2 regions of the Rhodoferax sp. GT1R46 genome follow, and region 2 is predicted to be linked to the other one. Evidence: predicted binding sites of a transcription regulator. Region 2 holds the regulator's gene; the other holds the start of a gene.
The links. Region 2 encodes NrdR, which represses ribonucleotide reductase genes. Its sites were predicted from a motif close to CACNANATNTNGTG; they were not measured.

Region 1: AC097W_RS12775 (ribonucleoside-diphosphate reductase subunit alpha) is a predicted target of NrdR. The motif match lies at 12,470-12,483, and genes of this name have one in related genera.

What each region holds. Positions count from the first base shown of each region.
Region 1 covers NZ_JBWMBC010000005.1:147,994-163,489, reverse strand. Annotated here, with positions in the region: gene AC097W_RS12830 (DUF4395 domain-containing protein) at 1-192, opposite strand, end outside; gene AC097W_RS12825 (hypothetical protein) at 189-602, opposite strand; gene mpl (UDP-N-acetylmuramate:L-alanyl-gamma-D-glutamyl-meso-diaminopimelate ligase) at 707-2,113, opposite strand; gene AC097W_RS12815 (hypothetical protein) at 2,243-2,836, shown strand; gene AC097W_RS12810 (TlpA disulfide reductase family protein) at 2,833-3,408, shown strand; gene accB (acetyl-CoA carboxylase biotin carboxyl carrier protein) at 3,578-4,027, shown strand; gene accC (acetyl-CoA carboxylase biotin carboxylase subunit) at 4,046-5,395, shown strand; gene prmA (50S ribosomal protein L11 methyltransferase) at 5,407-6,285, shown strand; gene AC097W_RS12790 (zinc-ribbon and DUF3426 domain-containing protein) at 6,356-7,384, shown strand; gene AC097W_RS12785 (histone H1-like DNA-binding protein) at 7,436-8,002, opposite strand; gene AC097W_RS12780 (ribonucleotide-diphosphate reductase subunit beta) at 8,126-9,328, opposite strand; gene AC097W_RS12775 (ribonucleoside-diphosphate reductase subunit alpha) at 9,448-12,372, opposite strand; gene ampD (1,6-anhydro-N-acetylmuramyl-L-alanine amidase AmpD) at 12,802-13,392, opposite strand; gene AC097W_RS12765 (sigma-54-dependent transcriptional regulator) at 13,385-14,848, opposite strand; gene AC097W_RS12760 (two-component system sensor histidine kinase NtrB) at 14,827-15,496, opposite strand, start outside.
Region 2 covers NZ_JBWMBC010000001.1:816,983-832,478, reverse strand. Annotated here, with positions in the region: gene AC097W_RS03870 (YybH family protein) at 1-916, shown strand, start outside; gene AC097W_RS03865 (L,D-transpeptidase family protein) at 932-2,173, shown strand; gene AC097W_RS03860 (peptidylprolyl isomerase) at 2,173-2,760, shown strand; gene AC097W_RS03855 (peptidylprolyl isomerase) at 2,764-3,270, shown strand; gene AC097W_RS03850 (UDP-2,3-diacylglucosamine diphosphatase) at 3,288-4,085, shown strand; partial or broken gene AC097W_RS03845 (HD domain-containing phosphohydrolase) at 4,051-5,682, opposite strand; gene AC097W_RS03840 (DUF349 domain-containing protein) at 5,710-8,463, opposite strand; gene AC097W_RS03835 (lytic transglycosylase domain-containing protein) at 9,202-10,011, shown strand; ZMP/ZTP riboswitch at 10,029-10,158, shown strand; gene glyA (serine hydroxymethyltransferase) at 10,203-11,447, shown strand; gene nrdR (transcriptional regulator NrdR) at 11,466-11,915, shown strand; partial or broken gene AC097W_RS03820 (transposase) at 12,057-12,455, opposite strand; partial or broken gene AC097W_RS03815 (transposase) at 12,792-13,614, opposite strand; gene AC097W_RS03810 (type IV pilin protein) at 13,735-14,139, opposite strand; gene AC097W_RS03805 (pilus assembly protein) at 14,174-15,496, opposite strand, start outside.

The DNA.
Region 1 (15,496 bases), on a different contig from region 2:
GATGGCCATGTCCAGCAAAAACACCACCACAAACAGCCGCGTGGGCTGGAAGTTGCCCAGCAGCATGGCATTCATGAAGGAAATGAACGCCGGAACAAAAAGCAGACCCGCCGCTGCACGAACCGCCCGCTCGTTGACCACGCGCACCGCGTAGCCGTCAATCTGCTCGCCCAATTCAAAAATGCTGCTCACGGTGAAGATCCTGACTTGTCGGTAGGGGTGGGTGTGCCGCCAGGTCGTTTGCTGGCGGCCTCTGCTTCGGTTTCGTGCTGCGCGCGCGGCTGGTCGCTGTGCGACACCGGATAGCTATCCGCCATGTAGCCCGGGCCTTTCATCACCATGACGATGATGCAGCCGATGGCGATCGTCAGCACCATGGTCCAGTGGAAAACAATGACGGCACCCACAAAATAGTCAGCCATCTGGAGCCAGCGCGCTTGCGCAGCGCTGGCTTGCGGGTCGTTCATCCAGTGCAAAACGCCCAAACCCACCAAGGGCAGCACGGTTCCCAGCAGCGCAATTTTCGGCAGCTTGCGCCAAAGTCGCCATTCGAGTCCACTGGCCGTGCGAATGGAGTTGGGGATTTTTTGCAGCCAATTCATGCTGCCATTGTCGGCATAACCGACGGCGACGTTTTGATCAGGCGCAATTGACCACCGGTGCAAACAAAAAATGGCACTAGCTCCCGCCGATACTGCACAAGCAGCTATCGTTTTTGTAGCGCCGCGGCCAGTTTGAGGTGAATGCCGCCGAACCCCCCATTGCTCATGCACAGAATGTGGTCGCCGGGACGCACGCTCGCCAGTACCTGTGTCACCAGTAAATCGATGTTGTCGGCCACCTGCGCGCGTGCCCCCATGCCAGACAGGGCTTGCGCAGCGTCCCAGTCGAGTCCACCGGAATGGCAAAAAGCCAGATCGGCCTCTTCGAGGCTCCAAGGCAACTGCGACTTCATGGCGCCGAGTTTCATGGTGTTGCTGCGTGGCTCAAAAACGGCCAGGATGCGTGCGGAGCCCACCTTGCGACGCAAGCCATTGACCGTGGTGCGGATGGCGGTCGGGTGGTGGGCGAAGTCGTCATAAATAGTGACCGGTGCGGCCACTTCGCCGGGTTTTGCCGGGCCGTGCCATGGCACGCAGGCGCGCACCTCCATGCGGCGCTTGACGTTCTCGAACCGTCCCAGTGCCGATGCCGCTTGCGCGGGCGCCACCCCGACATGCTCTGCCGCCGCAATGGCCGCCAGCGCGTTGAGCTGGTTGTGCACGCCGCCTAAAGGCCACTCGACGCGGCCCACGGTCTTACCCTGGTGGACCACGTCAAATGCATCCGGTTCACCCACTGCAGTGAAGTCGCTGACGGCTGCGCCAAAGGTGCGTACTTCGCTCCAGCAACCCTGGTGGAGCACGCGGGTCAGGCTTTCTTCGAGGCCATTGACCACCACGCGGCCCGTCAATGGTACGGTGCGCACCAAGTGGTGAAACTGGCGTTCGATGGCGGCCAGGTTGTCAAAAATGTCGGCGTGGTCGAATTCCAGATTGTTCAACACGGCGGTACGGGGCCGGTAGTGCACGAACTTGCTGCGCTTGTCGAAAAATGCCGTGTCGTATTCGTCGGCTTCTATGACAAAAAAGGCCCCCGAGCCCAACCTGGCGGAGACGCTGAAGTTCATGGGCACGCCGCCGACCAGAAACCCGGGCTGCAGGCCGGCGCATTCCAGTATCCAGGCCAGCATGGCCGTGGTGGTAGTTTTACCGTGGGTGCCGGCCACCGCCAGCACATGGCGGCCCTGCAGCACATGTTCGGCCAGCCATTGGGGACCGCTGGTGTAGGGCGAGCCGGCGTCCAAAATGGCTTCCATCAGCGGAAACTTGGGCGTGCCATCGGGCAGGCGCGCACGGCTGACGACATTGCCGATGACAAACATGTCGGGAGCCAGCGCCATCTGGTCTGCACCAAAGCCCTCGATCAACTCAATGCCCAAGCCGCGCAGCTGGTCGCTCATGGGCGGGTAGACGCCGGCGTCGCAGCCGGTTACGCGGTGACCCGCTTCGCGGGCGAGTGCGGCCAGACCACCCATGAAGGTGCCACAAATGCCAAGAATATGAATGTGCATGCGCTTATTCTAAGTCGAGGCTCATGGCGATTGAGGCCGCGGGCCCGCGTGTCGATTGTGCAGGCCGCTATCAAAAATGGAGCGCCCTGTCTCGAGACGTTGATGGGTGCACAGGTGCAAAATGGCGCCATGGAATCATTGAAAGAAGAAATTGCGGCCGTATCCGCCCGTATGGTGGTGGAGGAGGGGCTGGAATACGGCACCGCCAAACGCCGCGCGGTCAAGCAGATGGGCTTGTCGCCGCGTACGGGCTTGCCCGATAACGACCAAGTTGAGGCGGCGGTCGAGGAGTACATCGCCATCTTTTGTGCGGACACGCAACCTGCCGAACTGCGCTCACTGCGGGTGTTGGCGCTTTCGTGGATGGAGCGGCTGGAGCGCTTTCGGCCACACATCGGTGGGTCGGTATGGCATGGAACGGCTACGCGCCGATCAGACATTTATCTTCAATTGTTCTGTGATGACCCGAAATCGGCCGAAATTGGCCTAATTGACATGAACGTCCGCTTCGAGCCGCGCACCGTGACCGGCTTTCAGGGGGACTCTGTGGATGCACTGAGCGTGCATGTGCTCTGTCCGGACTTTGGTGAGTACATCGGTTTGCACTTGTTGATTTACGACTTTGATGATTTGCGCGGTGCCCTGAAACCCGATGCGCGGGGCAGGCGGCCAAGGGGCGATCTGGCAGCTTTGCGCAATTTGCTGCATGATGGCGGCCCATGACCGATTCTCAATCTGACATCCCGACTCCTCCCGCTGTTGCACCCGTGATGGGCCGCCGGGCGATTTTGGGCGGTGCTGCCGCAGCGGCCGCACTGGCGGGTGCAGGCGTGGCATGGTGGCGTACCAAAATGCCCGAAATACCGCCGGGCGCGATGCCCGTGGAGGGTTTTTGGTCCATGCAATGGGAAACCCCGCAAGGTGGCGTTGTACCCATGCAGTCATTTCGGGGGCGTCCACTGCTATTGAACTTCTGGGCAACGTGGTGCCCGCCGTGCGTGGAAGAATTGCCTTTAATAAACGCGTTCTATCAGCAAAATAAAGCCAACGGTTGGCAAGTGCTGGGGCTGGCGGTCGACAAGCTCGCATCCGTGCAGGCGTTTCTGCAAAAAATGCCACTGGATTTTCCGGTCGGAATGGCCGGGTTGGCGGGCGCAGATCTGGGGCGTGGCTTGGGTAATCTGGCAGGTGGACTGCCGTTCTCCGTCGTTGTGGGTGGCAATGGGCAGGTGCTTCAACGCAAGATGGGCCGTCTGAGTGCGTCCGACCTGGACGCGTGGGTGCGTTTAAAATAGGCGTGCGGCGGACAAAAAAACCAGAATACTCTCTTCAGGGTTGTTCCCGGGTCCGCAGAGTTCCCTGAGTCTTTGCAGGGACTTCGGCTGTAAATAAATAGTTTTATCGCCAGATGGCGTTTTTTGCTGTAAATTCGCCGCTTACTAAATGTCGGTTGTTGGAGATATCATGGATTTACGCAAACTCAAAACTTTGATCGATCTGGTGTCGGACTCGAATGTGTCTGAACTGGAAATCACCGAGGCAGAAGGCAAAGTTCGCATCGTTAAAGGCGGTGGAGCCATGGTGCAAGGCTATGCGCCCGCGCCCGTTTATGCCGCGCCTCTTGCGGCTGCGCCAGTGCCAGCGGCGAGCGCGGTGCCTGTCGTCGCCGAAGCGGCCGCCGGTCACGCAGTCAAGTCGCCGATGGTGGGTACCTTTTACCGCTCGTCCTCTCCTGGCGCCAAGGCCTATGTGGAGGTGGGTGACTCCATCAAGGAAGGCGAGACGATCTGCATCATAGAAGCCATGAAGATTCTCAACGAGATCGAGGCCGACAAGTCCGGCACGGTCACTCGCATCCTGTGCGAGAACGGTCAAGCCGTTGAATACGGTCAATTCCTGTTCGTCATAGAGTAAGTTCTCACACGCATTCTCATGTTCAAAAAAATCCTGATCGCCAACCGTGGCGAGATTGCGCTGCGAATCCAGCGTGCCTGCCGCGAAATGGGTATCAAGGCCGTGATGGTCTATTCTGAAGCTGACCGGGAGGCCAAATACGTCAAACTGGCCGATGAGGCGGTTTGCATCGGACCAGCCCAGTCGTCTCTCAGCTACCTGAATGTGCCGGCGATTATCTCGGCTGCCGAGGTTACGGACGCTGAAGCCATTCACCCGGGCTACGGATTCCTGAGCGAGAACGCGGATTTCGCCGAGCGGGTGGAGAAAAGCGGCTTCCAGTTCATTGGACCCACGCCTGAATCGATCCGCATCATGGGCGACAAGGTGTCAGCCAAACAAGCCATGATCCGCGCCGGCGTTCCCTGCGTGCCCGGATCCGAGGGTGAATTGCCGGATGACCCGGTCCAGATTCGCCGCATTGCCAAGGCGGTGGGTTACCCCGTCATCATCAAGGCGGCAGGCGGTGGCGGTGGGCGCGGCATGCGGGTGGTGCACACAGAGGCGGCGCTGATCAACGCAGTCGCGATGACGAAGGCAGAAGCCGGTGCTGCATTCAACAATCCGGCCGTTTATATGGAGAAGTTTCTCCAGAACCCGCGCCACATTGAAATCCAGATTCTTGCGGACAAGCATAAAAACGCCGTCTATCTGGGCGAGCGGGATTGCTCCATGCAGCGTAGGCACCAGAAAATTCTGGAGGAGGCGCCCGCACCCGGTATCAATCGCAAGCTGATCGATCGCGTAGGCGAGCGCTGCGTGGCTGCGTGCAAGAAGATTGGTTATAGGGGCGCCGGAACCTTTGAGTTCCTGTACGAAGACGGCGAGTTCTACTTCATTGAGATGAATACCCGTGTGCAGGTGGAGCATCCCGTCACAGAAATGGTGACCGGCATCGACATCGTCCGGACCCAGATCATGGTGGCAGCAGGTGAAAAGTTGCCGTTTACCCAGCGCCAGATCGAGATCCGGGGTCATGCGATCGAATGCCGTATCAACGCAGAAGACCCTTTCAAGTTCATTCCCTCACCAGGTCGGGTCACGATGTGGCATCCACCGGGTGGCCCAGGTGTGCGGGTGGATTCTCATGTGTACACCAATTATTTTGTGCCGCCCAACTACGACTCCATGGTCGGAAAAATCATTGTGCACGGTGACACGCGTGAGCAAGCCATGGCCCGCATGCGGACGGCGCTTGCGGAGACGGTGGTGGAGGGTATCAACACCAATATTCCGCTGCACCGAGAATTGATGGTGGACGCCAAGTTTATGGATGGGGGGACCAACATCCATTACCTTGAGCACTGGCTAGAACAGCACAAGCGCTAATCACCATGGCGATGTTTGAACTGAGCATGATGTGCCCCGAAGACCGGGTGGAATGGTTGAGTGATGCCCTCGACGCGCTGGACGCCTTGAGCGTGAGTGTCGAAGACGCAGATGCCCAGACGGATGCCGAACAGGCCCTTTTTGGTGAGCCCGGCATGCCGCCACCTAAAGATGGATGGCAGCGTTCGCGGGTGACTGCGTTGTTTGCCGAAGAGTCCCTTGCTGCAGAAGCTGCTGGATTGCTCAAGGTGCAGGAACTGTTTGCGGGGTGCCTGGTCTTGGCTATGGCAGCAGTGCCCGATCAGGACTGGGTGCGGTTGACGCAGTCGCAGTTCACGCCGGTGGAGATTACACCCGAATTCTGGATCGTGCCGACCTGGCATGAACCACCTGCCCAGGCGCGCCAGGTGATTCGGCTCGACCCGGGACTTGCCTTCGGCACGGGAACCCACCCCACTACCCGCATGTGTCTGCGCTGGATTGCAACCCACTCCGTGCAAGGACGCGTTTTGGACTACGGCTGCGGGTCCGGTATTCTGGCCATTGGGGCTGCGAAATTCGGGGCGAGCGAAGTCGTCGCGGTCGACATTGATGTCGCGGCGGTTCAGTCCACCGAATTGAACGCCTCTGCAAACGGGGTGATCTTGCTGGCGGGTCTGCCGGACCGGGCTGAGGGTGTGTACGAAGTGGTGTTGGCCAATATTCTGGCCACGCCACTCAAGGTGCTGGCTCCCTTACTGTGTGCACATGTCGTGCCGGGTGGTGATCTGGTGCTTGCGGGCATTCTGGAGCGGCAAGCCGATGAGCTTATCGAGGCGTACGCGCCGCATTGTCGTCTTGCGGTCGCCGACCGGGAAGATGGCTGGATATTGATGACCGCATCAATCTGAACGTGCATTTCAGGCCATCTACAATGGCCTACCGATGAGCCTGATAACCCAATGTCCCGCCTGCTCCACGATGTTCAAAGTGGTGCCGGATCAACTTCGTATTTCAGACGGTTGGGTCCGTTGCGGGCAATGTGACGAGGTTTTTGACGCCAATGCGCATCTTCTTGGCGCGGTAGCGCCCGAGACTGAGACCGAGGCGCAACCAGAGTTCGCTGCCCATGAGGTTGCCGACGAACTCCCCGATAGCGTAGTTCCTGACCGGTTCGATTTTCTTTCCATTGAGCCGGAGCCAACGCCCGAGCCTGACCTCGCGGTGGCCGAGGTTCCCCCGGATTCGTTTCCTGAGCAGAGTCCTTCTGAGCTGTCACGGATTCTGGAGTTTCCCGTTGATTCTGATGTTGATCTTGAGCCAGAACCAGAACCAGAACCAGAGAATCTACCTCTTGACGATTCGGTTGTCGCCGATGTTCCGGGTGATGTGGTCGACGAAGATGCATGTGTCGAACCAGCGGCAGAGGTGTCACCGCTCCGGTTCGTGCAGGCAGACGCCATAGAGAGTCCGGCCGAGAGTGACCCCAATCTGTCATTTATGCGATCCGCTCGCGAGGCAACTATATGGAGCCGGCCGCTGATTCGCGCTTCATTGGTGCTACTGTGCGTCCTTCTGGCAGGCGTGCTTTTTCTGCAGATTACCGTTCAGGAGCGGGACCGGATTACCGCAATGGAGCCCGCCACAAAACCCTTTGTGTCGTTGATATGTGAAGCGCTGGCCTGCAAGATTGCGCCATTGCGGCAAATTGAATCTGTGGTGATAGACAGTTCTTCTTTCACCAAAGTCCGTGCCGATGTGTACCGTTTGACTTTCACGCTCAAGAACAGCGCTCCAATCGAAGTGGCGACGCCAGCGATGGAGTTGGCACTAACCGATATGCAGGATCGTCCGCTGGTTCGGCGGATTTTTGCGGCCAGCGAATTGGGGATCGAGCAGGCCGCCATGGCTCCCGGTGTTGAGTTGGCCGCGAGTCTCGCCATTAATGTGCGCTTGCCAGCGCCCTCCGATCGGGTGTCGGGGTATCGGTTGCTTGCTTTCTACCCATAAAAAAGCCCGGAACCTTGCAGTTCCGGGCTTTGATTCCAATCAGCAGACCGTTTAGGGTTTGCTGGATGTTGGAAAGGGCCATGCGGCCTGCGGGCTCAAAGTGGTCTGAGCAGCAGGCGCGGCGGAAGCAGCGGGTGCTTTCGCGGCTTTCTTCGCAGCCGACTTCTTGGCTGCCTTTTTAGCGACTGGCTTTTTTGCTACGGCCGCCTTCTTGGCAGGAGCCGCTTTTTTCGCCGGAGTAGCTTTCTTGGCAGGAGCCGCTTTTTTGGCAACTACTTTTTTTGCCGGAGTGGCTTTCTTGGCAGGAGCCGCTTTTTTAGCAACTACTTTTTTTGCCGGAGCGGCTTTCTTGGCAGGAGCTGCTTTTTTAGCAACTACTTTTTTTGCCGGAGCGGCTTTCTTGGCAGGAGCTGCTTTTTTAGCAACTACTTTTTTTGCCGGAGCAGTCTTCTTGGCAGGAGCTGCTTTTTTAGCAGCTACTTTTTTTGCTGGCGCAGCTTTTTTCGCTGGTGCAGCTTTCTTTACGGATGCGGCCATTTTTTTTGGAGCCGATTTTTTTGCAGTTGCCATTATTTTCTCCTTGATCAATTTACAAAGAGCACTTCTTGCCGGTTGGATCGCAAGAAGCGATTCATGTTGTTGGGCAAAGGCCCAGCAGCATGAACTTGGTGACACAAACCCATCGCATCCTTTACAGAGTGCTGGTGGATTTGTGAAATTCGCAGAACCATTTTCAACGTCTTAGTCCCAGGACAGCGCGCCGCCCGATTGGTACTCAATCACGCGTGTCTCGAAGAAATTACGCTCCTTCTTCAAGTCGATCATCTCGCTCATCCAGGGGAACGGGTTCTCTTCATTGGGGAACAATGCTTCCAGTCCGATCTGGGTGGCACGTCGATTGGCGATGTAGCGCAAGTAGCCCTTGAACATGGAAGCGTTCATGCCCAGCACGCCACGTGGCATGGTGTCTTCTGCGTAACGGTATTCCAACTCCACAGCCTTCTCGAACAAAGCCTTGATTTCGCTCTTGAATTCCGCAGTCCAGAGTTGCGGGTTTTCGAGCTTGAGCTGGTTGATCAGGTCAATGCCAAAATTGCAGTGCATGGACTCATCGCGCAGGATGTACTGGTACTGCTCTGCGGCGCCGGTCATCTTGTTCTGCCGTCCCAGCGCCAGGATCTGCGTGAAGCCAACATAGAAGAACAGGCCTTCCATCAGACAGGCGAACACGATCAGCGACTTCAGCAGTGTCTGATCGGCTTCGGGTGTTCCTGTATGGAAGTTGGGGTCCATGATTGCATCAATGAACGGGATCAGAAATTGATCCTTGTCCCGGATGGACTGCACTTCGTTGTAGGCGTTGAAGATTTCGCTCTCGTCCAGCCCCAGCGACTCCACAATGTACTGATATGCATGCGTGTGGATGGCCTCTTCAAACGCCTGACGCAGCAAGAACTGGCGGCATTCGGGCGCAGTGATGTGCCGATACGTGCCGAGCACAATATTGTTGGCGGCCAGTGAATCTGCAGTAACAAAAAACCCGAGATTGCGTTTGATGATGCGGCGCTCGTCTTCAGTCAGGCCGTTCGGGTCTTTCCATAGCGCAATGTCCCTGGTCATGTTGACCTCTTGCGGCATCCAATGGTTGGCGCAGCTCGCAAGGTACTTCTCCCACGCCCATTTGTACTTGAACGGGACCAGCTGATTGACATCGGTCTGACCGTTGATGATTCGTTTGTCCGAAGCCTTCATGCGCCGAGGCGCCTCAGATGGGCGGGCTGCAACAGGCGTCGATGGCATGGGGAGGGGTGCTAGATGCGCGCCATCATTCAATGTACGAACAACGGGAGCGCTTTGCGCTTGCACCGCAGACAGTTCTTCCGTCGGCGTGTGCGCAAAATTCGGTAGCGATGTGGGCTTGATTTCTTCGTCCCAGGTCAACATAAATAATTCCAATCAGCGGATTATGAGAGCAGCGAAATGAAATGAAAAGTAATCATGCATTTCGTTGCTCGCATGTGTTGTTCAATTGCATCGCGTGAAACGCGACACATGCTTTTTCTTCACTGACATGACTCACAGGTTGGGTCATCAACGCCACAAAACTTGATGTCCGTCGCCGCGTTTGTCGCCATCTCCATTTGCATTTGTGCGGCGGCTGCTGCGGTCTCCAACGCGCTGGAACTCCGCATGGAACCCTTGGCGTCATTGCCACTGGACACTGCATTCATGCGTCCGGCCGTGACAGTCGATTTCTCTGCATGCGTTGCCGACATGGTGCGCAGGTAGTAAGTGGTCTTCAAGCCACGCAGCCAGGCAAGCTTGTAGGTCTCGTCCAGCTTCTTGCCTGAAGCGCCTGCCATATAAATATTCAGTGATTGCGCTTGGTCAATCCACTTCTGACGACGCGCTGCAGCCTCAACCAGCCACTGGGTCTCCACTTCAAAAGCTGTCGCGTACAACTGCTTCACGTCCTGGGGTACGCGATCGATCGGGCTCAGCGATCCATCGAAGTGTTTCAGGTCCATCACCATGACGTCATCCCACAAGCCCAGGCGTTTCAGGTCTTTGACGAGATAGCCATTGATGACGGTGAACTCGCCCGACAAATTGGATTTGACCGACAGGTTGCCGAAGCTGGGCTCGATGGAGGCATCGACGCCAATGATGTTGGAGATGGTTGCCGTCGGCGCAATGGCAACACAGTTGGAGTTGCGCATGCCGTCAACCGCAATCTTTTGGCGCAACGCATCCCAATCCATAGTGGACGAACGGTCCACTTCCACATAGCCGCCACGTGCGCTGGCCAGCATGTCGAGGGTGTCGAGTGGCAAAACGCCTTTGTCCCACAGCGATCCCTTGTAGCTGGAGTACTTGCCGCGCTCTTTGGCCAGATCAGTGGATGCCCAATAGGCGTAGTAACTGATGGCTTCCATGGACTGGTCGGCAAAATCCACGGCAGCATCGCTCGCGTAGGGGATGCGCAACTCATACAGGCTGTCCTGGAAAGCCATGACTCCCAGGCCGACCGGGCGGTGGCGCAGGTTGGAGTCACGCGCTTTTTTGACGGCGTAGTAATTGATGTCGATGACGTTGTCCAGCATGCGCATGGCGGTCGAAATGGTGCGCTTGAGCTTGTCGTGGTCCAGTGCGCCGTTCTTCAGGTGCTGGCGCAGATTGACGGAACCCAGGTTGCAGACGGCCGTTTCGGTGTCGGAGGTGTTGAGTGTGATCTCGGTGCACAGATTGGATGAGTGCACGACACCCGCATGCTGCTGGGGCGAGCGAACGTTACAGGCGTCCTTGAAGGTAATCCAGGGATGTCCGGTTTCGAACAGCATGGTGAGCATCTTGCGCCACAGGTCGCTGGCTTGGACGGTGCGGGAGGGTTTGATCTCGCCGCGGGCTGCTTTTTCTTCATAGGCCACGTAGGCCTTTTCGAACTCCGCACCAAACAAATCGTGCAGGTCGGGCACATTGTTGGGGGAGAACAGGGTCCACTGGCCTTTTTCCATCACGCGGCGCATGAACAGATCAGGAATCCAGTTGGCTGTATTCATGTCGTGTGTGCGGCGGCGGTCATCGCCAGTGTTCTTGCGCAGTTCCAGGAACTCTTCGATGTCGAGGTGCCACGTCTCCAGGTAGGTGCAAACGGCACCTTTACGCTTGCCGCCCTGATTCACGGCAACGGCCGTGTCATTGACCACCTTCAGGAACGGCACCACACCTTGTGATTCGCCGTTGGTACCCTTGATGTGGGCGCCCAAGGCACGCACACGCGTCCAGTCGTTGCCCAGGCCGCCCGCGAATTTGGAGAGGAGCGCGTTTTCCTTGATGGATTCGTAGATGCCGTCCAGGTCATCGGGCACCGTGGTCAGGTAGCAGCTGGAGAGCTGGGAGCGCAGCGTGCCACTGTTGAACAGTGTCGGGGTGCTAGACATGAAGTCGAAGCTGGAAAGTACTTCGTAAAACTCGATGGCCCGCGCCTCGCGGTCGATCTCGTTGAGGGACAGACCCATGGCCACGCGCATGAAGAAAGCCTGGGGCAATTCAATGCGGATTTTGCCTTCATGCAGGAAGTAGCGGTCATACAGCGTCTGCAAGCCCAGGTAATCAAATTGCAGATCACGATCGGCCTTGAGGGCTGCGCCCAAACGCTTCAAATCAAACTGCATCAATCGTTCATCCAGCAACTCGGCGCCAACGCCTCGCTTGATGAATCCGGGGAAGTAATCGGTGTAGGCCGCAGCCATGTCGGCAGGCGCGACGTCACGCCCCAGTACTTCGCGGGAAATGGTGTGAAACAGCAGGCGTGCTGTGGCGTACGTGTAGTCGGGGTCTTTTTCAATCAGTGTTCGGGCCGCCAGGATGGAGGCCTTGTACACCTCGTCCATGGGCACGCCGTCGTACAGGTTGCGCATGGTTTCGGCCAGAATGGGCTCAGCGCTGACATCGGCTCCCAAACCCATGCAGGCTGTCTGAATCAGCGACTTGAGTTGACCGAGGTCCAGCACCACGCGCTGACCGCCTTCAATGGCATGTAATACGGGTGCGACTGGCGCCACTTGCGCGACTTGTTTGGCGCGCTCCTGGGTGCGGCGCTCACGATACAGAACATAGGCACGTGCGATTTCGTGGTGTCCGCCCCGCATGAGGCCGAGTTCCACCTGATCCTGTACATCCTCAATATGGAAGGTTCCACCGCCTGGGCGCGAGCGCATCAGCGCCCGGATGACTTGCTGCGTCAAAACGTCAACCATTTCGCGAACGCTGGCAGACGCCGCGCCCTGGGTTCCGTGAACGGCCAGAAAGGCCTTCATCATGGCCACCGCAATTTTGTTGGGCTCAAAAGGTACGACGGCGCCATTGCGACGAATGATCTGGTAGTGGTCAAGCAGGTTAATGGCGCCACTGTCAGCCATCGGCTCACTGAGGGCGGGTGGGACTGCGCTGGAGGCGAGAGCGGTGGCGTTTGAAACAGATTGCATGATTTCCTCGTCTAAATCGGTATTTTTATTGGGCTCAAATGAACCTGGTTGCCGGCTTTTTTGGCGGAATTTCTGAAAAGCCGGTGAAAGCAGCACACACTATATATGGGGTGCAGGGTGGTTGCAAGACGCTACCGGTAGTGTATCCGGTCAAAGTTTGCCAAACCGCGGCAGTTGCTTGGCTTGTGCTATTGGCCTGCGCTGCATGCCTACGCGGCGCCCGTAAAGTGGGCAATGCTTTGCAGGCCTTATCTGACGTGTGTTTGAGCCAGGAAACCCAATGCTGGCGCTGCTTTCAAACGCTTTTGCCTGGAAAAACCGCATGCGGTGGCGGTTTGATGTCTACGGGACATCGCAGCGATGCATTTGAAAAATGTCAGCGCTGGACTTTTCGGGTGGCGTCCAACAGACCCTGGAGTCAATTATTTTTTAAACGCTTGCGGGAAAACACGGTGGAGAAAATCCCAGGGTTTTCTGCAGAAGCGACCAATCCATGCCAGCGCCAGGGTCTCCTTTTCGACCAGGTGCAATGTGTTCGTGACCCGCAAGGTACGAAATCGGATACCGCTGGCCCAGTGCGGGACACAGGGCTTGCAGTGCTTCGTATTGCGCGGACTCAAATATGCCTCCCTCCAGGCCCTCAAGCTCAATGCCTATGGAGTCGTTGTTGCAGTCATTGCGCCCTCGGTAGTGCGATGCGCCTGCGTGCCAGGCACGGTCATCACAACTGACGAACTGCCATACCTCGCCTCCGCGCTGAATGTAGAAGTGGGCAGATACCTCCATGCCTTCTATCTGTTTGAAGTAGGGGTGCTGTTCCCAGTCGAGTTGGTTCGTAAATAGCTCATGAACCTGATTGCCGCCGTAGACGCCAGGCGGCAGGCTGATGGAGTGCAGCACGATAAGGTCTATGTGGGCCTTTGTTGGGCGGGGGCCGAAGTTGGGCGATGGCACCCGGTGCGCAAAGCGGTACCACCCGCCATCCCAAAGTCCAGGATTTAAAAGATGTTTGTCAGGCATCGGGGTCTTCGTCCCGGGGTGCATCGATTTTTAGCCGCGCTATCCGGTAGCGGATTTGCCTGAGGCTCAAGCCCAAGCGAGAGGCTGCCAGGGTGCGGTTGAAACTGGTCTCTTTCAGTGTCTTGACCAGGATGTCGCGCTCCTGCTGATCCAGGTGGCTTTGCAGATCCGTGGGCAGGGGCGAGTCCGTCGGTGCGAGGCGCGCGGGCGACGTGACGGTTTCCAGCGGCATGGTTCCACTGATGGGTGTCTGCAGGTCATCAAAATGAAGCTCGTCGCCCTCACACAGGGCAACGGCGCGGTGCAACAGATTTTCAAGTTCTCGGACGTTGCCGTTGAGCGGCAGCATCGCAAGCTGTTCGATGCTGCTTGGGGCCAGTCGCGGTGCGGGCATCCCCGATTCCTGAGCGATTCGCGCAAGCAGCGCCTCGCACAATGCGGGAAGGTCTTCGCGACGTTCACGCAACGGGGGAATAACTATGTCAATGACGTTCAGCCGGTAGAAGAGATCCTGCCGGAACCGACCCGCATGCACTTCCTCGGGGAGGTCCTTGTGTGTGGCACTGATGATGCGCACATCAACTGACTCCTCTTGGTTGGAGCCCACTGCCCGCACGCAGCGCTCCTGGATGGCGCGAAGTAGTTTCGACTGCATGGCCAATGGCAGATCCCCAATCTCATCCAGAAACAGTGTCCCTCCGGTCGCGGCCTGGAAAAAACCTTGCCGATCTTGGGTCGACCCGGTGTAGGCGCCCTTCTTCGCGCCAAAAAACTCGGTCTCCAGCAGGTTTTCCGGTATCGCACTGCAATTCACCGCGATCCAGGGCCCTGCCGCCCGGTGGCTGTTGGCATGCAATGCGGACGCGACCAGTTCTTTGCCGGTGCCCGACTCGCCGCGTATCAAGACAGGAGCCATGCTGCGAGCAACCTTGACGATCCGGTCCTTCACGCTGCGCATGACAGCAGAGTCACCGGCCAACTTCGACAGGGTCAACTGGCCGGCAGAGGTTGAGGGCGATGATTCAGACCACCTGGCGTCCGTAGCCCGGCGCGCCGGACCACTGTGCGGCGCTGTACCCTGGACTGCAGAAGCAATTGCCGATCTGAATTGTTTCAAATCCACTGGCTTGGTGAGGTAGTCGAAAGCGCCGGCCTTTAACGATTCCACCGCGTTTTCTGCCGAACCGTAGGCCGTTATCACGATGCAGCGCTCCGCCCGCTGTTGCGTCTTCATGCTGGACAATATTTCAATCCCCAGTCCGTCAGGTAAGCGCATGTCGGTAATAACTACGTCAAAACGTCGCGTGTTGAGCAGTTGCCAGGCATCCTGCAGGCTGCCCGCGGTTTCCACCCGGTAGCCTTCGCGCAACAGCGTCAGCTCATACAGAGTTCGCAGATCGGGCTCGTCGTCGATCACCAGAATCTGGGCGTTGCTCAATACAGTGTGGTTTGCCATGGTGTCGCATTAGTTTCCGTCAAAGCGGCGTTGCCTTGTGCGTCGGTGCGCAGGAACGTGATTACAAACTCATTGCCACCTGTCTGGTGGTCATCGGTTTTTCGGGTAGTGCGCTGGTAAATCAGGGACGCGCCATGCCCTCCGCAGAGTTCCCTGCAAATGTAGAGCCCCAGACCGCTGGAGCGGCTCTCCGATGAGAAAAAGGGTTCAAACAAGTGGCGTTCCACGGACTGCTCCATGGCGGCGCCGTCACTCCAGACAGAAATGCCAGTATGCTGTGAATCAACCAGGAGCCTGCTGACCTGGATGGAGTCGGGCTTACCGCTGGCATATCGCAGTGCATTGTCCAGTAGATTGACCAACACCCGACGCAAGTGATCGTCATCAAAGCGGACGTTGGCTTCTGGATCGAGCAAATGGATGCCCATTTGCCTCTGGCTGCCGTTTTGCCCCGCCCAATCAGTGCAAATGCGCTGAATCGACTCGTTCAGTGCAAGTGTTGTGTGCGGATTGTCGTGGGGTTGTGCTCTTGATACATTGAGGATGTCATCCACGATTTTTGCAAGTCGTTTGGCGTTCTGGCTCACCATCACGGTCAATCGCTTGTGTCTGGGATCGGTGAGGTCTTCGTCGAGCAGCGCATTGGCC
Region 2 (15,496 bases):
CGTGATCCAGCGTGATACAGGCAAAACCAGCGATGCGATTTCCACCTTCACTCGCCTGACCGAAGACTACCCCGAGCTTCCCGAGCCGTACAACAACCTGGCCGTCCTCTACGCAGGCCAAAGCCAGTTTGACAAGGCCCGCACGGCGCTTGAAATGGCCATTCGCACCAACCCGAGCTATGCCACGGCGCATGAAAATCTGGGGGATGTTTATGCCAAACTGGCCAGTCAGGCCTATAACAAGGCGTTGCAACTGGATGCATCCAATCCGGCAGTGCCACCCAAGCTGGCGCTGATTCGGGAATTGTTCAGTCCTGCAGGAGCCAAGACCTCGCGCCCTGCCCCTGCGCCCGCACCCACTAGTGCGCCTGCGCTGTCAGTTCCTGCGCCAGTTGCCGTAAAACCTGCGCCGACCCTGCCCGGTCCCGCCGTAGCAAAGGCACCCGTTATTGCCGCAGCGCCTACCGTCCCGCAGACAGCTGCGCCGGTAGCCATAACGCCCCCAGCGGCAGCAACGCCAACTCCTGCCGCAAAAGCGCCAGTGGCCGTCGCGGCAAGCGCCGCCTCTGGCAACAATTCCGAAAAAGAAGCAGAAGCGGCTGTCCACGCCTGGGCCAAAGCTTGGGCCGCCCGGGATGTCAAAGCCTACCTGGCCGCCTATGGCAAGGAATTCAATCCTCCTGGTTCTCAGAGCCGCAGCGCTTGGGAAGAAGAGCGCCGGCAGCGCATCAGCAGCAAAAGCAAGATCAGCCTGAAGCTGGAAAACCTCACTGTTTCAGCGGCCGGCAATAAAGCAGTGGTTAAGTTCCGTCAGGATTACAAGGCCAGCGGGCTTTCAGTATCGAGCCGCAAAACTCTCGATATGGTCAAGAATGGCGACCGTTGGCAAATCGTCAAAGAAACCACGGGTAGCTGATCGCCAGTCACTTATATGGCTAGACCGCATTTCACCGCCGTCCTGGTGGCCCTGCTGTCATTGAATGCAGGGGCCTCGCCTGCAGCAACCGGCAAACACATGGGGAAACTGCAGCCAGTACGCCCGGAGCCGCCTGCTGCAAAAGACGCCGACGGCGCGGCCGAGGCGCGGTTGATAGAAATATACAAACTCATCAGCCAGGGACAAAACCGCGAAGCGCTCGCAAAGGCTAGCCGCTTGGTGGAGGACTTGCCAAACTTCCAGTTAGCACAGCTGGTATACGGTGACCTGTTGGCGGCCAGAACGCGGCCCGTCAAGGCGTTTGGTGACGTGCCGGACGAGATTTCAAGTATTGCTGGCACCACCCTCAGTGAACTTCGGGAAGAGTCCCGGCGGCGTATCACTGCCTTGCGGGAACGCCCCTTGGCAGGCACAGTTCCATCGCAGTTTCTGGCGCTTTCGCAGCGCTCCAGGCATGCGATTGCGGTGGACGCGTCGCGGTCACGGCTGTACCTTTTCGAGAACACCCCCGCCGGATTGAATCTGGTGGCGGACTATTACATTTCAGTCGGAAAAGCCGGTACATCCAAAACAGTCGAAGGTGACCAGCGAACTCCCTTGGGCGTGTATTACATCACCAGCAACCTGGACCCCAAGTCGCTCAAAGACTTCTACGGCTCGGGCGCCCTCCCCATCAGCTACCCCAACATACTGGATAGCAAACGCGGCAAGACCGGTAGTGGCATCTGGTTACACGGCACCCCCCCCGACCAGTTTTCACGCCCGCCGCAGGCCACTGATGGGTGCGTGGTGCTGGCCAATCCGGATTTGAAGCACATTATCCGTACCGTTGAAGTGCGCTCCACACCCGTGGTGATTGCATACCAGCTGAAATGGGTGCCGCAACACAGCGTTCGCGCAGAAAGCAAGCCATTTGAGGATGCATTGCAGGCCTGGCGCAATGCCAAGACATCGGGCGATCTCCAACATATATTGTCCTTTTACACGCCGGACTTCACCAGCAACGGAAAGACACTTGCACAGTGGACTCCCACCTTGAGGACAGAATTGTCCGCAAGCCAGGGACGAACCATTCAGCTCAAGGACGTTTCCTACCTTCGGTGGACGGATGCGGCTGACACGATGGTCGTAACGTTCGGCGAAGTGGCCGACGGTACCCGAACAGGCTGGACCAAGCGGCAATACTGGATGCGACAAGGCAGCCAATGGAAGATTTTTTTTGAAGGAGTGATTTGATGCAACAAAAAATAGGGCAATGGACCCGCCGAACATGGATCACCTGCTGCGCAGCGGTATTGCTGCCGTTGTCCGCGATGGCAGACACGGCAACCAAAGTGAAATTTCAGACCAGCCTTGGTGATTTCACGGTTGAGGTTTACGCCGACAAGGCTCCTAAAACCGTCGAAAATTTCCTGCAATATGTGAAAGACAAACATTACGACGGCACGGTTTTTCACAGGGTCATTGAAAACTTCATGGTTCAAGGCGGTGGATTTACCCCTTCCATGACTCAAAAACCGACGCGCGCGCCTATTCCACTCGAAGCCAGCAACGGCCTAAAAAATGACCGTGGCACCATCGCCATGGCGCGCACCGGCAACCCAAACTCTGCAACCACCCAGTTCTTTATTAACGTGGTGGACAATGCAGGGCTGAATGCGCCCTCGCCGGACGGATACGGCTACACCGTATTCGGCAAGGTGATCAGCGGTATGGACGTGATCCAGAAAATAAGGACCGTACCCACCGGCTCGGGTGGACCGTTTCCATCCGACGTCCCCAAGACCCCAATCGTTATCAACTCTGCCACTTTGGTGAAATAAATCATGAGCAATCCACAAGTCGAACTCCACGTCACTGGCTACGGTGTCATTACCCTGGAACTGGATCAGGACAAAGCCCCCAAGTCTGTCGCCAACTTTCTGGCCTACGTGAACAAGGGCCATTACAACAACACGGTTTTTCACCGTGTCATCCCGGGCTTCATGGTTCAGGGCGGCGGCATGGAGCCGGGCATGAACCAGAAGTCCTGCGACGCCCCTATCGAGAACGAAGCCAACAACGGCCTGAAAAACAACAACTACACCGTGGCTATGGCACGCACGGGTGACCCACACTCCGCTACCGCACAGTTCTTTATCAACGTGTCCGACAACACGTTCCTGAACCACACGGCACCCAGCGCACAAGGCTGGGGTTACGCAGTATTTGGGAAGGTCATTGCAGGCACCGACGTAGTCGACAAGATCAAGGCCGTGAAAACCGGGCGCAAGGGCTTTCATGATGACGTGCCAAAAGATGACGTCATCCTCGAAAAAGCCGTTGCGCTGTAAATAACGTAACGCACGGGATGGAACTGCTTGCACCATCCCGCTGGCGTTGCGTTGATTTCATTTCGGACCTGCACCTGCACGAGTCCGATCCACTGACTTTTGGTGTCTGGAGTCATTACCTTCAGCACACCTCGGCAGATGCCCTGTTCATTCTTGGGGATCTGTTTGAGGTCTGGGTAGGTGACGATGCCCTGAGCATCGAAAACGGCTTCGAGCAGCATTGCGTCAATGTGTTGCGTGCGGCAGGAACCCGGCTGGATCTCTACGTCATGCAGGGCAACCGCGACTTCCTGATGGGCTCCTCTCTGATGAAGGCTTGCTCCGCCACCCTGCTGGAAGATCCCTCCGTGCTGTCGTTTGCGGGGCAGCGCTGGCTATTGACGCACGGAGATGCACTCTGTCTGGATGACACCGACTACATGGAGTTTCGCGCCATGGTGCGCAGTCCAAATTGGCAACAGGATTTTCTCGCAAAACCACTGCACGAACGCATGGAACTCGCCCGCCACATGCGCGCGCAAAGTGAAAGCCGCAAAGGCCCAGACGCAACGTATGCGGATGTCGACACCGCTGCAGCCAGCAGCTGTTTGCAGGCCCTGAACGCCGATCACATGATCCACGGCCATACCCATCGCCCCGGCAAACATGCCTTGGCCTGCGGGAGGGAACGTCTGGTTCTCAGTGATTGGGACCTCAAGGCCGCGATGCCCCGCGCCGAAGTATTGCGACTGCGTTGCTCCACCCAAGCCAACAACCCGACACTGGAACGTATACCGCCGGCTATGTCACCGGCTGCGGCCAAGCCTGTGGATTGACCTCGTCGATCTGCCAGGGATCGAGGTATTGCCGGGCATATCGCAAATAAACACCTTCATTGACAAAGACATCAAACAGGTCGGGATCAATGTGGCCGCCCCAACGGTACTTATGCATGATGCCCATGGCCTGCGACAGTTTCATACCCTGCTTATAAGGTCTGTCCCTCGCCGTCAACGCCTCAAAAATATCGGCAATACCCACAATCCGTGCCTGCACCGACATCTGGTCCCGCGTCAGCGCCTTGGGATAGCCTTTGCCATCCATGCGTTCATGGTGGCCACCGGCAAATTCCGGCACATTTTTCAGGTGTTTGGGCCAAGGCAACTGCTCCAGCATTTTGATAGTTGCAACTATGTGATGATTGATGGTCCCGCGTTCCGAAGCGGTGAGCGTACCCGCCCGAATGGTCAGGTTTTCAAGTTCGTTGGCGCTCAGAAACTCGGCCTCCAGCCCTTCAGCGTTGCGCCAGAACTGGCCCTGACCGATTTCGCGCACACGCTTCAGGTCAGACTCCTTCATGGACTCGGCCCCCTGGTTCACCGTACGCAAAAAGTCACGATCCGCATCAAGAGCCGCAATTTGCGCGCGGCATTGCGACCACAACCGCACTTCTGCCGAAACGTCCGTTTGCGATCGCATGGCAAGCTGCGCGCGCAGGGCCGCAATTTCCAAATCGCGCTTGAGAACCTCAAATCGGGTATCAACCAACTCAATGCGGTCGAACAGGGTTTGCAGCTTGGTAGCTTTGTCGGCTATGTGCACCAGCGTGGTCACCTTGCCGCAGTCGTGCAAAAGCCCCGCAATCTTCAACTCGTAGCGATCCCTTTCGTCCATGGTGAATGAGGCCATCGGACCGCTCTGCGTTGCATTAACGGCCTCGGCCAGCATCATGGTCAGAGCCGGAACCCGTTGACAATGGTCGCCGGTGTGGTGGGACTTTTCATCAATCGCCAGATTAATGAGCTTGATGAACGACTCAAACAGTGCCTCGAGTTGCCCCATCAGGCTGCGGCTGGTGATAGCGATTGCAGCCTGTGAAGCCAGAGACTCGGCAAGACTTTGATCAGACGCGGAAAAAGGGACAACTTGACCCGTCTCCGGATGCAGCGCATTGATGAGTTGCAAAACCCCAATCACATCACCCTCATGATCTTTCATGAGCACGGCCAGAAACGACTACGATCGATACCCGGTTTGCTGGTCAAACAGTCGGGTCCCCGAAAAGTCAAAGTTGGGCTCGGTGTAGGCGTCCGATATGTTGACGGTCTGGTTACGGATGGCCGCATAGGCAGCCACCAGCGAATCATTGGGCCGCCCATTGCCGTCGTACAAAGGTAAATTCGGAAATTCGATGACGTGACCCGAACTGCCACCCATCGAAATGTGTAGCGAATCGGTCTTCAGAATTTCAAAGCGCAGGGCCTGGAAGTCCTCGGTGACGCGGTACAACGTGCCGCCATCGGCATGTGTGATAGTTTTTGCAGCCACCAAAATACTTTCCAACAAACGCGTGGTGTCGCGCTCTTTGGACAGGGCTGCGCCAATGGTATTGAGTTGCTCCAGCCGCCTTAAAAGGTCGTCAACGGAATCCACAACGCACAGCCCTTCCGAAATTACCGGCTATTTTTTCAATAGCACCTTGAGGACATTTTGCAGACGTCGTGCCGCTTGTCCGTCAAATGCTCCCGCCAGCACCACTGCCGCATCCTGCCCCCAGGTTTGTACTGGGGCTGGGTCATTGCGACGGGTCAGCAACTGCAACTGCAAATTTCGCCGTGCGGCGAGATCCTCAGCAGGCGTCGGCACTTCAGCGGCCATTTCGAGACGCAACAGTGCTTCTTGCGGAGTGAGCGCCTTGGCGGACGCCTGGGTTTGTCCACCCAACGCCTGCACCCATGCGGTGCGCGTTGCGGGCGTAGCCCGGCTGCCCAAGTCCTGTGCGCTGGGGACCAAGGCCGCGTCGCGTTTCTCCCACGCAGCCAGCAACTGAGTCAGCGCCTCACCATGGGCCTGTGCCGCCAGCTTTCTAAGTGCGTGCTGTGCATTTTCGATCGCGTCGCGCTGGGCACGGAATGCCGTGTCACCCAGACGGGGGGCATCCTGCCAGGGTTCAGAGCGACCACGGCTATCCGCACCGAAACGCTCACCGGGACGCTGGGATCCATACGATCCCGCGTTGGCATCACGCGGACCCCGGCCAGCGTCTTTGCGATCGCTCCCCTTTTCACCCCATTTGCCACCACGTCCACCGGCAGGCGATGGAGTTTCCTTCTTCATGCCGGGACGATCATCCCCGCGCATCGCAATCACCGGTTTGGGCGCCGCCTTGGGAACCGAAGTCGGCGCTGGCGCTTCCTGCGCCGCCACGGACTCTTGCGATGGCTCGTCCATTGCTATGTTTTCTGTAGCTGCCTGCGCATTTTCCACGGGGGCTAGAGGCCCGTTTTGTTCTGAATCGGGAGAAGATACCACCGCCTTGGCGTCAATCTCCTGCGAACCTGCCGCCTGCACTTGCGCCTGCGCCTGGGCTTGTCCATGCAAGGCCGCATCGAGTGCTGCCATGGCCGCGCGAATAGTTTGCGCATCCCCTGTGGCATTGGCAGCTTCCAGCGCCTTGGCCGCTTGCAGGACCAACCTGTCGCGGGCGCCCAAGGTGGCCTCGGCCTTTTCACGCTCTACCGTCTTGCGGTTGAAGGCGTCATCAATCGGCTTTCGGAACGCGTCCCACAGTTTTTGCTCCTGGCGGCGATCCATGGGAACCTCATGGGCCTGTGCCTGCCAGCGCTGTTGCAATGCCTTGACGGCATCAACACGCAACTCTGGAGCGGCTCCCAACACCTTGGCTTCTTCAATCATGGCGTGGCGCAGAGCAAGGCTCGTTGCCTGCAATGCCTCCAACGGAGCGGCTGCATTCGCAATGGCAGTTTTCCACAGCGGTTGCATTTCAGCAAATGCCTTTTCCCCAAGGTGACCCGCTTCTCGCCAGCGGTCGCCAAACTGGTGCAGGATCCGGTTGAAGCCTTTCCAGTCACCGTCAAGTGCGGTGCGGTTCGCTTCAGCCCAGGCGTTCAACTCGGCAATCAATGCCAGACGCTGTGCCTTGTGTTCGGCAGATTCTGACTTGACCTTCTCCAGCCAAGCCTCCACAACCTTGTAGGCCTCATTGCAAGCCTCGTCAAATCGCTTCCACAAGGCATGATTTGGAACGCCGCCCTGGTCCGTTTGCTTCCATTGTTCGCGCATTGAACGCAGGTTTTCCTGCATCTTGCGTCCACCAATGGACTGCCCCTCGGGTCGTTTCAACAACCCCTCAGCCTGGCTTACCAGCGCTTCGCGCAACTGGTCTGCACGCCAGCGCTGCCAGCCTTCAAGCTCACCGGCTGCCGCCAACGCGGCATGCACCTGGCTCTCAAGCTTGTCGTCAATGACCCTGCCAAATTCTTTGAGCGCCTGGCGCAACGCGCCCGCAGCGCCTGCGCTGGCTTTGCCGTGACCTTCGGCGATTTCAAGCTCCAACTTGGCCAACACTTCGCGCACCACCGAAGTTGCCTGGGTGCGAACCTGCGGGTCGACCTTGGCTTTAGTCTGCTTGGCGAGACCTTCTGCGGGCAAACCGCGCGCCACGCGCAACTCATCGGCCCACACGGGCACCGGTGGCAATGCAGCGGCTGCGTCTTGTGCTGCTGACACGGCCAGTGCCAATGCACCTTGAAAGGCGTCCCACACCACAAGAAGCTGTCCACTGGACGCCTCCAGCAAAGGCGGAAACTTCACGTCCACACTCGCCCAATTGTTGTCTGCTACCAACTGCGCGGCCTGTGTCTGCCATTGGCCCACGTCCACTCGCAAAGCATCGACGGCGGCCTGAGCATCCTTCCAGGACTTGGTAGAGAGCACCTCAATGCGTTGTGCCAGTAGTACTGCCGCTTCCCGCTGCACTTGAACACGGCGCTGCAGATCTTCAATGACGCGCACGCGGTCTGTCAGTTGGGTCTTGAGCGAAGCCAGCGGCTCGCGGCTCAGAGGCGCACCTGCCTTGGCCGCATCACGCTGCCAAGCCAGCGCATCCGCAATATTGAGTTTTGCCATGGCCAGCAGGGCTGCAGCCTTGGAAGCCCATTCAGCAGCCAGAACCTCCTGACCCTTGGCACGCTTGGCTTCATCCAGCTTCTCGCGCACCAGTTTGGCCGCGCCCTTGTCCTTGATGCTCAATTCCTTGAACACATCGGCGAGTTGGTCTGTGCTGGGGCTGGTAAGCAACCAATCCCGCACACGTGCAGCGCGTTCGCCGGAAGTGGGGGCAGTAAAAGCGCCACCGGTCAGACTGTCCAAATGGGCAATATCGTTGTTTTTAGCAGGGGAAGTCGACGTCACGGTGAGCTCGGGTATGGTTTGAAATGAAAGCAATAACCCGCTATTTTCGCCGCGAAATGACGCTTCCTCCGAGATTTTTGTCCGCTATCCATATGCATTGGGAATAAAAGCACGTGATTGTCCAATGGCGCGCCAGCAGAAACAAGAAAGCCCGGGTCCAAACCATCAGGTTCAGGCACCGGGCTTGGCGGCTGACCAAAGGTCCGTGCCGTCAGGGTTGACACCAGGGAGATTGAAGTCCCACAGGGTCTAGGAAGTAATAGATTACCTCCCTCAAATGTCGGGGCCGCTTTATCACTGATACCCATTTGGTACGGACTGGCTACTGCCGACACAGCGCCCGAGTTACCAGGCAATCTCAGTCTAGTGACGGCGCAACGTGATTTCAAATCGGATTTTCAATGGATGCTGGCGCCTCGATTACCAAATTTTCCGGGTTCAAAAAATCACGAAAAGCCCGCGTCAGGCTTGAAAAGCGCTCGGCAACAGATCAAAAATAGAATAACAAACCTATTTAATATTGTTGACTAGGTATATCCGACACCCATAGAATCCGCCCATCCCAAGCCAATGCGAGGGATTACCCGTATCCGCTGCCGAACCCGGCATATTCAAATCGCTGCACATGTCGATCCGACGCCGCAGGATATTGATAGCGTACCAACCCAAACGAGGTGTCTGAGATTCTCGCACTGCCCGCAGTGCAAGACGCAAGCCCCCGCCAAAGAAGGAAGAGCTATGACAGCGACCGAAAAATTCACCAAGGGCTTGCGAGTCTTCACAAGCGACATCGCCCAAGGTTTTTTTGAAATCACACACAACGGTTTTGCCCTGCTGGGCTTGGCCGTCATGTTTGCCGTGATCACCCTGACCGCTAGGCCAGAAATTCGCCAGGCTGGTGAAGTTGAGTTGATGGGCTGGTTGAAGGCCCGCCAACCTGAAGTCATTAGCATTGCCCAGGACCTTGTTGGCATAGACCGCGCCACGGCCGCAAACCCCCAAAGCCTGCCTAAACAGCAAGCTGCTGTGGTCTATTGGCTTAGCCGGAAGTACAGCATTGCACCCGAGCCGCTCAGCGCATTGGTAACAGAGGCCTTTGAAACCGGCAAACGCACCAAATTGGATCCCACGCTCATTCTGGCCATCATGGCCATTGAGTCCGGCTTCAACCCGTTTGCGCAAAGTGCAGTGGGCGCGCAGGGGCTGATGCAGGTTATGACCAAGATCCATAGTGACAAGTACGAGGGTTTTGGCGGCAGGCTTGCAGCTTTTGATCCGGTCTCCAACTTGCGGGTTGGCGTCAAGGTGCTGCAGGAGTGTATTTCCCGTGGTGGCTCCATAGAAGGTGGCCTCAAGCTCTACGTGGGAGCTGGCAACCTCGAAGAGGACGGCGGCTATACCGCTAAGGTTATGGCCGAGTACAACCGGCTCCAACTCGTGGTTGGTGGGCGTACCGTGCCGCTGTCAGCGCCACGGCTGGTACCCGTGACTGCACCTGTTAAACCACAGGAACCGCCGGAGACCGTGGCCAGTATTTCCAACTCCTGAGCGAGTCGGGTAAACTCGTATTGGTACGCGACTGGCGATAGGTGTCCACCCGCAAGGGTTTAAGGCACTGACGTGGGACACCACTAGGAAGCGTGCCGTACCGCCTGCACAGGCGGGCACGTTCAGCCGTTCGCCTGGGCAGCCCTTGTCTCATTTCATGTGATCAAGGTTCATTGTCTTAAAGGACTGCCATGTACAACCGTAACATCCTCGTCGAACAAACCGATCCCGAACTGTGGGCCGCCATCCTGGCCGAAAACGCGCGCCAGGAACACCATATCGAGCTGATTGCCAGCGAAAACTACGCATCGCCTGCCGTTATGGCCGCACAGGGCAGCCAGCTGACCAACAAATACGCTGAAGGCTACCCCGGCAAGCGCTACTACGGTGGCTGCGAGCATGTGGACGTGGCCGAACAGCTCGCCATCGACCGTATCAAGCAAATTTTTGGTGCCGATGCCGCCAACGTGCAGCCCCATTGCGGTGCATCCGCCAATGAAGCCGTGTTTCTGGCCTTTTTGAAGCCGGGCGACACCATCATGGGTATGAGCTTGGCCGAGGGTGGCCATCTAACGCACGGCATGCCCCTGAACATCAGTGGCAAGTGGTTCAACGTGGTTTCCTACGGCCTGGATGCCAACGAAGCGATTGACTACGACGCCATGGAGCGTAAAGCCCATGAATCCAAACCCAAACTGATCATCGCTGGCGCATCCGCCTATTCGCTGGCGATCGACTTTGAGCGTTTTGCCAAAGTGGCCAAAGACGTGGGCGCTATCTTCATGGTCGACATGGCCCACTACGCCGGTTTGATCGCGGCCGGCCAGTACCCCAATCCTGTGCCCCATGCCGACGTGGTCACCAGCACCACCCACAAAAGCCTGCGCGGCCCCCGCGGCGGCATCATCCTGATGAAAGCCCAGCATGAAAAAGCCATCAACAGCGCCATTTTCCCTGGCCTGCAGGGCGGCCCCTTGATGCATGTGATAGCCGCCAAAGCCGTTGCGTTCAAAGAAGCCATGCAGCCCGGCTTCAAGGAATACCAGCAACAGGTGGTGAAGAACGCGCAAATCATTGCAGAAACCCTGACTGCGCGCGGCCTGCGCATTGTGAGCGGCCGCACCGAAAGCCATGTGATGCTGGTCGACCTGCGCGCCAAAGGTATTACCGGCAAAGAAGCCGAGGCCGTGCTGGGCGACGCCCACATGACTATCAATAAAAACACCATCCCCAACGACCCCGAAAAACCGATGGTCACCAGCGGCGTGCGTATTGGCACCCCCGCCATGACCACCCGTGGCTTCAAGGACGAAGAGGCACGCGCCACCGCCCACCTGATTGCCGACGTGCTGGACAACCCGCGTGATGCGGCCAACATCGATGCAGTGCGCGCCAAAGTGCACGCCTTGACATCGCGCTTTCCGGTTTACGGCTAAGCACGATCTGGCTGCGCGATGAAATGCCCGTTTTGTAGTCATTCAGAGACCCAGGTTGTGGAAACTAGGATTTCTGAGGACGGGGATTTCATCCGGCGCCGGCGCCAATGCGGTTCGTGCGAAAAGCGCTTTACGACCTACGAGCGTCCGGACGTCAACTTCCCGGCCATTGTCAAAAAGGACGGCCGCCGTATTGAGTATGAGCGCGCCAAGCTACTGGCCTCGTTCAACTTGGCGCTGCGCAAACGCCCCGTCAGCACTGAGCAAATTGATAGCGCCATTGAGCGTATTGAAGAAAAACTGCTGAACTTGGGTTTGCGTGAAGTTGCGTCTACCCGGATTGGCGAACTGGTGATGCGCGAACTCAAGAAGCTCGACAAGGTGGCCTATGTGCGTTTTGCGAGCGTCTACCGCAACTTTGAAGACATTGATGAGTTCAAGCTGCTGGTGGATGAGGTGAGGCGGTAGTCCAATCCAGGATTATGGTGAAGAAGTACCGTCAAGGCGCCGACACGAGTGGATGGGGCCTGATGTTGTGAACTTGGGGCCAAATGAGCCCAGTTCTGCAGCCCTAGGGGCCGTTTTCCGGGCCATCAACCTTTGGGGACCGAGGTGGATTTTGGCCAAAGCAGTGAACGCCTGTGTGGCGTTCTTCTGCAATCCACGATATCTCACCTTAGAAAAGCCCCACAGCCGCTTGACCGCGCCAAAGACATGCTCCAACCGTGAGCGGGTGCGTGAATTGTTGCGGTTCTTGACACGCACGGCCTCGTCAACGACCCCAGCGCATGCGCTGGTTGGTGAAGTCTTTTGCCGTGCGTGCCTTGCCAGCAATCAGAGCCTTCTGACTGGCATAGGCCGAGTCACCGTAGACCCGCCGCTCGTTGCCGTGCAGCAGGTCTGGCAACGGACGCTTGCATGCACAGTGGCCGGTGTTACCACTCCGTTGTGGGCCAGACCGCTTTGGCTATCCACACCAATATGCAACTTCATTCTGAAATACCATGCATAGACTCCCCCGGTTTGCCAAGCTTTCATTTCACGACGGTTCAAAGCTTCGATTGCAGTCATGCATCCGGACTTTGTATGCAGGCTGCAATTGCGGTCGCTGATGGAATTCGCCGGATAGTTCCCCATCACTGCTATGCACTCGGGGCACGTGGTGTTTCTCGGGTTGGGCCAACCACGGTCTGACCTATCTTGCCATCGTTTCGGGATCGCCTGAGCAATCGGTGGTTCAGTTCACCCAGAAGTGGCTCCGGTTGTTTGAACGACAAATTCCCGACTTTAAGTGGGCTCTGGGTCGATTGCTAAAGGTGCTCGGGGCACACCGGGGATTTGATTCTACGCAGCATCTGCCAACGTGGGCAGCAAGTTCAGATAGGTCTGCTCTGGGGTGATTCGATCCAAGCTTGAATGCGGCCTCTGCGTGTTGTACCAGTCAAAGTAGTCGGCAATATCAGCACGGACTGCCGACACGCCGTCATAGGCCTCGAGGTAGATGCGTTCGTACTTGGCGCTGGGCCACACCCGCTCGACAAAGACGTTGTCACGCCAGGCACCGCGCCCATCCATGGATAGCTTGCAACCTTTGTTCAATACCGTATCGGTGAAGTCGCTCGCAGTGAACTGACTGCCCTGATCGGTGTTGACTATCTCTGGCAGACCGAATCGTGCAAAAGCTTCTTCAATGATTTCAACTGCGTGGCAAGCGTCCAGCGTGATCGCCACCTTGTGTGTCAACACCCTGCGACTGGCCACATCGGCAACTGCTGTGAGGCTGACAGAACCTCGGACCATAGGAATGTATGTTGTGTCCAGTGCCCAGACATGGTTGGACTGCACGATGGCGAGTTTGCGCAACAAGTAGGGATAGATCTTGTTGCCTGGTGTTGCCTTGCTGGGGGCAGGCTGGGGCGCCTATGCTTCTATACCCGTGCGGTGGCACCAGATCCACTATCTTGACTGGCTTGGAGTCACCTTCGAAAGCATCCGTTGCATGCGTCAGCAACTGCTTCTTGCACTCCGTAATCTGGTTGGCATGCAATTCGAACTGATTGCACAGCTCTGCCGTCGTCTTGTCCTCAGGCAGAGCTGCCAGCGCCACCTTCGCTCTGCATGCTGGCGTACGCGTGCGCCGAGTGCGGCGTGCTGATTTCTTGGCCATTGTGGACTTGGGGTTTTGCCAAAACCCCTTCATGCCCAACCAATCTCGGCCAGACGCTATGCCGAGAGTTTCCACTTTAAAATTTGTTCAAATTTTCCTAAGACTAATGGCAATAACCGTTCACTTGTTCCAACATGTGGCCGCGTTCCCTAGACTTTGCCCCTTTACGCCAAGACTAGTAAGGGTCAAATTGCCGCAAGTGCTATCTACCCACCCAGTAGGAGTGGCAGTCAAAGTGAAATCGGATGCAGTAGCTACTGCTGCGATGGTGTAGGCAACAGTGCCCGTAGCCGGTGAAACCGCCAAAGCTGAGGGCAAAGCAACCACGTAGGTGAAATTGCTTGACCGATTTCTTTCAAGGAATTGAGCCCCCTGCAACAACACAGTTTTGGCATCCGCCCGCTTTGCCCGCTCTACGTAGCCCTTATATGACGGCAATGCAATTGCAGACAAAATCCCAACAATGGCGACTGTAATCATGAGCTCAATCAAGGTGAACCCACGCAAACGATTTTTTAAATTCATTTCTGCATTCCCATTGTTATTAAAAACGCACGTCTTACTTCAGTTGACGCCAAACCTGTCGGTTCGATGTGGCAGATGGTGTTGCCTTGGTCAAGTCAATAGAAATAATCCGCGTGGTTCCCGTCACACCGTTGATAGTTACATCCTGCGAGCCACCCGTCCCGGTTGTAAATGTGTTAGTGGCAACGGTGTTATTGAAAACAGTTTGACTGATGTACAAAGTAGGTGCAGCACCATCTTGCAACACAAATACACCGCGCGGCGATCCGCCAGTAATTCGCACTGAATTCTCAGCAAGGCTACTGAACGCTTTAACGTAACCGCCGGTCATTGCGTCAACACCGGTAATCCAGGCATCCAATCCAGCTGAACAGTCATCGGTGCTTGGAACAATAGAGGTAAACAAGAACGCGTCAATTGTGCCCGTGATCGTATACCGCACCGGGGGCGCGATAACTCGCTCACCGGCATAAATATTGGTTATAGACGGAGAGATAGACGCCCTCAGAGGCACTACCCAGCCCTTGTTTCCTGCCACGGAATACCACGGAGTTGTTGGCGCTGCCGAGGTTTGGCGTACATCCGAATAGGTTCCCGGTGAAATTGTCATATTCGACAATTTGGTATCAAGTACCGAAGCTATAGAGTTTGACGTGCCCAGCAAATCGTCATAGACACCATATAGCGCTTGCACTGCTGTAGTAGATGGGTCTGCCGCACTCAGATAACTACCAGTTCCAAAGTAGACCATCTTACCGCCGGTGGTCAGTACGCTGGTAGGCGCAGGACCCACCTTGATTTCACCGGTAATGGGGCGCCCAGTGGGCGTTTGGTACAGAAGCGCCCCGTTGGCTGGCCAGCCGGACCCGCCTGAGACGCTGCTCAGGTCAAACCGCCACACCCCGCCCTTGTAGTCCACACCGTAGACGTAGTCAATGGTGTCTCGGTTACCCGATGTTTTGCGCACAATTTCAGTAGCACCCATGCCATTACCCGTAGTGGCATTGTTTGTAGGAATGATCTTCAAAATAGCGCCATCATTCAAGCGAACAACGTACAGGAAAGCACGCCCTGCTGTACTGTTGTAACCATTGCCAAATACGGTCACCCAAGTCCCGTCGGCCAGCTTGCCTATGGCTGGACGCCCCATGATATTGCCAAAAGTTGAGCCATATCCAAAAGTGGAGGCCAAGCTCGAAGCGGCGGTAGTAAGGTTATTGATCTCCCACATGACACTGCCTGTCGTAAACGTGGTGGAGCTTGCATCGACTGCAAACACGGTTTGCGCACCTCCGCCACCAGTCCCAATGGCCAGACTGCGCCACTTCACAGTGGAATCAGCGGGTGTACGGATCTT